2 regions of the Nocardiopsis mwathae genome follow, and region 2 is predicted to be linked to the other one. Evidence: predicted binding sites of a transcription regulator. Region 2 holds the regulator's gene; the other holds the start of a gene.
The links. Region 2 encodes LexA, which represses DNA repair genes until DNA is damaged. Its sites were predicted from a motif close to TCGAACANNTGTTCGA; they were not measured.
Positions count from the first base shown of each region.

Region 1: recA (recombinase RecA) is a predicted target of LexA. The motif match lies at 1,485-1,500, and genes of this name have one in related genera.

Region 1 is NZ_JACHDS010000001.1:1,078,061-1,081,791, reverse strand. Features, by position in the region: gene recX (recombination regulator RecX) at 1-136, opposite strand, end outside; gene recA (recombinase RecA) at 129-1,304, opposite strand; gene HNR23_RS04290 (ABC transporter permease) at 1,541-2,869, opposite strand; gene HNR23_RS04285 (ATP-binding cassette domain-containing protein) at 2,866-3,654, opposite strand.
Region 2 is NZ_JACHDS010000001.1:3,290,355-3,294,085, reverse strand. Features, by position in the region: gene HNR23_RS14200 (alpha/beta hydrolase family protein) at 1-451, opposite strand, end outside; gene lexA (transcriptional repressor LexA) at 690-1,355, opposite strand; gene HNR23_RS27510 (LysM peptidoglycan-binding domain-containing protein) at 1,808-2,344, shown strand; gene nrdR (transcriptional regulator NrdR) at 2,705-3,187, shown strand; gene HNR23_RS14180 (vitamin B12-dependent ribonucleotide reductase) at 3,356-3,731, shown strand, end outside.

The sequences.
Region 1 (3,731 bases), 2.2 Mb from region 2:
GCGGGGCGGAGGTGAGCAGCCGCAGGCAGATACCGCGCGCCTTGGCCTCGGGATCGTCGTCCGGCCGGGTCGCCCCGGCCGGATCACCCTCCTGCTCGGGCTGCTCGCCGTCCGCCGATACCAGCGGGTCAGGCATCCGTCGACGGGGTCGCCTTGGCCTTGGTGGTGCGCTTGGCCGCCGGCGCGGCCGCGGCCCCCTTGGCGGGCGCCTCCTTGGCGGCGTCGGCCGCCCTGTCCTTGGCCGCGGGCGCGGCCCCGGCGCTGTCGTCGCCCTGGACGGGGATGCCCAGCTTCTCCTTGATCTTCTTCTCGATCTCGTTGGCCATGTCGGCGTTCTCGCGCAGGAAGTTGCGCGCGTTCTCCTTGCCCTGGCCCAGCTGGGTGCCCTCGTAGGTGTACCAGGCACCGGACTTGCGCACGATGCCCTGCTCCACGCCGAGGTCGATCAGCCCGCCCTCACGGGAGATGCCCACACCGTAGAGGATGTCGAACTCCGCCTGCTTGAAGGGCGGCGCGACCTTGTTCTTCACGACCTTGACGCGGGTGCGGTTGCCGACGGCGTCGGTGCCGTCCTTCAGCGTCTCGATCCGGCGCACGTCCAGGCGGACCGAGGAGTAGAACTTCAGCGCCCGGCCACCGGTGGTGGTCTCGGGCGATCCGAACATGACGCCGACCTTCTCGCGCAGCTGGTTGATGAAGATGGCGGTGGTCCCGGTCTGGTGCAGGGCACCCGCGATCTTGCGCAGCGCCTGGGACATCAGCCGGGCCTGCAGGCCGACGTGGCTGTCGCCCATCTCGCCCTCGATCTCGGCACGCGGCACGAGCGCGGCGACGGAGTCCACGACCAGGATGGAGACGGCGCCCGAGCGGATGAGCATGTCGGCGATCTCCAGCGCCTGCTCACCGGTGTCGGGCTGGGACAGCAGGAGGTCGTCGGTGTTGACACCGATCTTCTTGGCGTACTCGGGGTCGAGCGCGTGCTCGGCGTCGATGAACGCGGCGATGCCGCCCGCGCGCTGCGCGCTGGCCACCGCGTGGAGGGCGACGGTCGTCTTACCCGAGGACTCCGGGCCGTAGATCTCGACGATCCGGCCCCGGGGGAGACCGCCGATGCCCAGCGCGACGTCCAGGGAGATCGCGTCGGTGGGGATGGACTCGATCGGCGGCCGGTCGTCATCGCCGAGGCGCATGACGCTGCCCTTGCCGAACTGGCGCTCGATCTGCGCGAGCGCGGTCTCCAGAGCCTTGTCTCGGTCAGCAACTGCCACGGGGAACCCCTGTTGGGTCGGTGTCTTCTTCTTCATCTCGGGAGTGACGCTACGCGGTCGCTGAGACATTCGACGACGGTTCCGCGCCACTCTGTGGACGGCCGCCGCACCACCGCCGCTGCACGGGCCAGGCGGACGTCCGCCCTGATGGGCGTTGCATCGACCACCAGTGTCTCACGCCACTTCCGTGGACTTGCGGATACAGGACCACCCTACCCGAACTTCTGTTCGATCGAACGGGTGGCCGGTGCGGCGCGCCGCACCGGCCACCGTCACAGCCGCCAGGGCAGGTCCTCCGGATCGACCTGGCAGGCGGCGATGCTGCCGCGCGCCTCGCCGATCCACGCGCGCACCTCGTCCTCCGAGGCCGCCCCGAACAGGGAATCCTCACTCGGCCCGCCCTCGGCTCCGCCGGAAGCGTCGCCCTCCAACCAGGCGCCGAGCTCCACCAGCACGGCGGCGCGCCGCTGCTCCGGTTCGGCCTCCGGGTCCAGGCGCGCCACCCCCTCGGAGCCGCACGCCACGGCGGTGTCGGGGACCAGCCGCCGGGTGAGGGTCGCCGCGACGTCGCGCTCGGCGTCCCACCCGGGGCGGATACGCAGCCACAGCACCCCCTCGCGCTCTCCGACGAGCACGTCGGCGTGGCTGCGGGCCAGGCTGAGGTCGCGTATCTCGGTGAAGTCCACCGCCTCGGCCCCGTAGGCGCCGACCAGGGCGGCCGCCCGCTTGGTGGTGTCGGTGAGGTAGGCGGCGTGCCCCTGGTGCACACAGACCCGTACCGCGGGGTCGTCCTGGCACAGCTGCGGCTTGTCCGGGGCGTACTCCACCCACCCCCATGCCGGGTACGGCGGAATCAGGGCGACGGCCACCGCCAGCAGAACCGCAGCCGGGCCGTAGGAGGCGGCCGACCAGGACCGGCCACCGCGCATCAGCCGGTCGGCCAGGACCGCCGCGACGATGAGGACGAACGCCGACATCCCCAGGCGGAAGGCGGCGAAGGGGCGTTCCTCGCGCATGCCGAGGTACGGCCGGTCCGCCACCACCGCCGGAGTGAACCCGCTCCACGCACCCAGGGCGCCCGGCAGGTAGAGGGTCAGCAGGGCCACTCCCGCGGCGGCCGGGACCGCGAGCGGGTTGGCGATCGCCGCCCCGACGAGGTAGCCCAGCGCGACCACCGCCGCGAATTCGACCAGCACACCGCCCACCACCAGCAGGTCGGGGCCGCCGTGGCCGGCCCCCTGCGCCGTCCGCCACAGCAGCGGCACCAGTCCCAGCAGGTAGGCGCCGAGGAACCAGCCGAGGGCGGGGACGGCCTGGCGCCACACCGACGGCCAGCCGGTGCGACTCTGCCAGGTCTGGGCGAAGATCCGCGTGCGCGGGGTGAGCCGACAGGCGATGAGGCCGGCCGCGGCCGCCGCGACGACGGTCGGCAGCCGCATTCCGTCGGCGATCAGACCGGAGGTGTGCGTCCAGTCCGGGGCCGTGAGGGACAGCTGGTCGGCGGTGGCGTAGGCGGTGAGGAGGGTGATGGCGAGGGAGGGGAGGGCGAGGAGCAGCGGGGGCAGGGGCCAGCACGCCCGGTGGAGCCGCAGGGGGATCATGGCTCTCCTCGGGATCGCTCCGCGCCCGCGCGGTCGGAGCCCTCGGCTCTACTCACCGGAACGCCTGCCCCGGCGTCTGTGCCGAACCCGCCGCGCAGTGCCCGCTCCGCCCACAGCTCCGCGGCCCCGGTCGGCGTCCCCTGGAAGAGCATCCGGCCGTCGGCCAGCACGCCGACGTCGGCGCACATGCCGGCGACGTCGGCCGGGTCGGACGCGGAGAGGATGACCGCGCGGTCCGCGGCCAGGCGGGACACGATCGCGCCCAGCCCCGCCCGCCGGTCCTCGTCCAGACCGTCGGCGGGCCCGTCCAGAACCAGGATCTCGGGGTCATGGGCCAGCGCCGCGGCGAAGCCCACCAGGCGGCGGTCGTCTGCGGACAGGGAGCCCACCCGGCGGCGCCCGTGGCCGTCCAGCCCGACCGCGGCCAGCGCACGCTCGGCGGCCGCCTCGCACCGCCCCCGGCGGACCCCGCTCACCCAGGCGCAGTAGGAGACGGTGTCGGCCACGGTGAGCTCCCCGGCGAGGGTGTACTGCTGCGGAACGAAGCCGACCAGCCGCCGCGCGGCACGGCGCCCCGGGACACCGCCGACGTCATATCCCCCGACGATCAGGCGCCCCTGCTGCGGCTGCTTCAACGTGACGATCAGGGAAAGGAGCGTGGTCTTTCCCGACCCTTTCTCACCGACCAACCCGGTGACCCCGGAACGGACCGTCCAGGTGATTCCGTCGATCACCTTCGACTTCTCGGAATACGCGAATTCCACACCTTCGGCCAGGACCTGCATGAGAACCGCTCCTTGTCGACCACCGGCGCACACCGGTCTCGGGGGGAAATCAAGAAATCCATCGTACGGCGGCCCCA
Region 2 (3,731 bases):
CGAAGACCTCGTAGGGGACGGGGTCGTCGGTGTCACGGTCGCCGAGGCCGGTGCGGCCGCTGCCGAGCTTGTCGTAGCGCAGCGAGGCGACACCGGCGTCGGCCAGGATCCGGGCGAGGTTCAGGTTGGTGTCGGCGCTCGCGCGCAGCTCGCTGTTGCCGTCGCGGTCGGTGGGGCCGCTCCCGGAGATGATGAGTGCGCCCGGGACCGGGGCGTCGGCGGCCGTCTCGGGCAGGGCGAGGGTGCCGTACACGGTGTCGGGGCCGCTGTCGAAGCTCACCTCGCGCTCGACCGGATCGGAGCCGGGGGGGTCGGGCTCGGCCGGGTGGTCGGGGCCGACGCCGCACCCGGTGGCGAGAAGCAGCGCCACCGCCCCTCCGGCTGCGGCCCGGAGGGGCGCCCGGAGGGAGCGAGGGGGTGAAGACGGAGGAGGTGAAGACGGAGCAGGCATGGTCCTACCGTAGGGGGCGCGGCGCGGCGGAGTGCGCGAGCGGCGGGGGAGGGGGAATTCCGCCGTTCTTCGCGTCCGAGTCCATTTCGATATATTGCGGTTCGGAAACGCCGGCCGTCGAATGCGATCCAGAGTGCCGCGGGGATGCGGACCGGCCGGAATCGCGACGGGCCCGCGGTCTCACACGGAGATCACGGGCCCGTCGGCCGAAACGATGCGGCGTCGTTATCCCGGAGGGTCACACCCGCCGCATGACGGCGACGACCTTACCGAGAATGGTCGCGCTGTCACCGTCGATGGGCTCGTAGGCGTCGTTGCGGGGGAGCAGCAGCACGCGGTCGCCCTCCCGCTTGAACACCTTCACCGTGGCTTCGTCGTCGAGCAGCGCGGCGACGATGTCGCCGTTGTTCGCGTCGGGCTGCTGGCGGACGACGACCAGGTCGCCGTCGGTGATGGCGGCGTCGACCATCGAGTCGCCGACGACGTTGAGCATGAACAGCCGGCCCTCACCGACGATCTGCTTGGGCAGGGTCAGGACGTCCTCGATGGACTCCTCGGCCAGGATCGGACCGCCGGCCGCGATGCGGCCGACCACCGGGACGTCGGTCGCGCGGGAGTAGTCGGCCCGGGGGTCGTTCTCCAGTTCATCCCAGGAACGGATCGGCGGTTGCCCTGGAATGCGAATTTCCACCGCCCTTGGGCGATTTTGGTCCCGATAAAGATAGCCTTTACGTTGCAACACCTTCAGTTGGTGCGCGACACTGGACGGGCTCGACAGGCCCACCGCATCGCCGATTTCCCGGATGGACGGTGGGTACCCGCGCTGCCGTACATAGCGGTGGATGCAGTTCAGAACACTCTGCTGGCGGGCCGTGAGCTTCGGCATGGCATCGGTCTGGCCCATGGATTCGTCGGTCTCCGCGGTCGTCGCGGGGGAGCCGGTGGACCAGAGTGCGGTGACGCTTCTCCCGCCCGCCTGAGGTTCGTGCGTTCCGTGGTTGTCCTCCGGCACGGCCGGCCTCCTCGGCGGTCGGTGTTCTGCGTGGGATGTCGGTGTGTTCGTGTCGATCGGCCGACCGCCTCACCGGCGGTGTCACCACCGCCCGCATGCGGGTGCCGCGGCGCGGATGCCCCGGCGGTTGCGCCGATCGAGCATGTCCAACGTTACTGCGTGTGCAGTGCCATATCAAACAAACGTTCGAGATGGTGATGAAAAAATCGCCCGGATGCGATATTAGTCGAACAGCTGTTCTAGCGAACTGGCATTCGAAGGTGATGATCGTGTTCGCACCCCACCCCGTCCCTCCGGCCCCACCCCGCCGGCTTCCCCCTCCCGCGCCGCGCCGGAAGGCTCCCGTGCTCTTCGACTGGGCGGTGGAGATCCCCGAGTGGGCCCACGCCCCCGGTCCGCGCGGCCGTGCCGTGCCGGCCGCCCCGGCGCGTGCTCCCCTCCGAGGGCCCGTCGCCGCCGTTTCCCGCGCGGCCCCGTCCGCCTCCGCCGCCGTTTCCCGCGCGGCCCCGTCCGCCTCCGCCGCCGCCTCCTCCGGCCGTGCGCGCGCTGCGGCGTGCCCCGCCGCGGTGCGACTCACCCGGCGCGGCCGTGTGGTCCTCGTCTCCGCCGCGTCCGCCGTCGCCGTCGCCGGGCTTTCGATGCTCTTCGTGACCTCCGCCGCTGTCGGGGCTGCGGCGTCCGGGGGGCAGCCCGCGGCGCCCCTGCCCGACGGCGCGCCCGCGACGGTGGTCGTGCGGGATGGCGATACGCTGTGGGGGATCGCGCAGCGGGTCCGGCCCGGCGACGACCCCCGCCCGGCGGTGCACGAGATCGTCGAGCTGAACGACCTGCCCGATCCCGATCTCACTCCCGGTCAGGTGCTCCGGCTGCCCGACCACTGACACTCCCGTGCCTGTGGCGTGCCCGTGTCCGCCCCCGCGGCGCCGGGTGCGCCTTTTCGGTGTGCCCGGATCCCGGCGCGGCCTGCCCCGGCGTCCGATCGGCCGCCGCACCGTTCCGTGACTTGCGCGCGGCAGGCGACCCCCGTAGGTTGACCACAACATCTAGTGCTCGCACGGAACAAGCAGACTAGAACTTGTGCTTTAGTAGGTATCCGATCTTTCTGAGTCGTTCGGCGGCGTCCGGTTCAGAGAGGGCGGTTCACCACGGCGCGAGCGGCTGCTCGGCACGGTCGCGAGCACGTCCGCGACACGTGGTGCGCGGAGTTCGATCGACGCGGATCTGGGGGGAGGCACACCGGTATGCACTGTCCGTTCTGCCGCCACCCCGACAGCAGGGTCATCGACAGCCGGTCGACCGACGACGGCGCGGCGATCCGCCGCAGACGCGCGTGTCCCGAGTGCGAGCGGCGCTTCACCACGCAGGAGACGGTGCTGCTGATGGTCGCCAAGCGCTCCGGTGTGACCGAACCGTTCTCCCGGACCAAGATCATCGCGGGTGTCCGCCGGGCCTGCCAGGGGCGGCCCGTCACCGAGGACGCGCTCGCGAAGCTCGGCCAGCAGGTCGAGGAGGAGATCCGGTGCCGCGGGCAGGCGGAGGTGCCCTCCCACGAGATCGGCCTGGCCATCCTCGTCCCGCTGCGCGACCTCGACGAGGTGGCCTACCTGCACTTCGCGTCGGTCTACCGGGGCTTCGAGTCGCTGATGGACTTCGAGAACGAGATCGCCCTGCTGCGGGCCGACCGGGCCAAGGCCGACGGGGCGGGCGGGCAGGACGAGGCGTAGTCGGCCGGACGGCGGCGAACGGAGACGCGCGGGTCCGGTCCGCGCGCGGCCGGACCGTGACGACGTGAGTAAGTACCGCCACTGCGGCCGCGTCATGCCGAGGGGTGTGACGCGGGGGCACTGGCGGGGGATCGGAACGGATATGTGGCGAGAACTGGGGGAGCTGACATGACGGAGACCACCGGCGCGACGGGGCGCAAGGGGAAGGGGAAGCGCAGCGGTCTGAAGGTCGAGCGCATCTTCACCACGCCCGGCGTTCACCCCTACGACGAGGTCGAGTGGGAACGTCGCGATGTGGTCATGACGAACTGGCGGGACGGCTCGGTCAACTTCGAGCAGCGGGGCGTGGAGTTCCCCGCGCCGTGGTCGATCAACGCCACCCAGATCGTCGCCAGCAAGTACTTCCGCGGTGCCGTGGGCACCCCGGAGCGTGAGTGGAGCCTCAAGCAGCTCGTCGACCGCGTCGCCGGGATGTACACCGAGACCGGCAGGGCCAACGGCTACTTCGCCTCCGACGCCGACGCCGAGATCTTCGACCACGAAC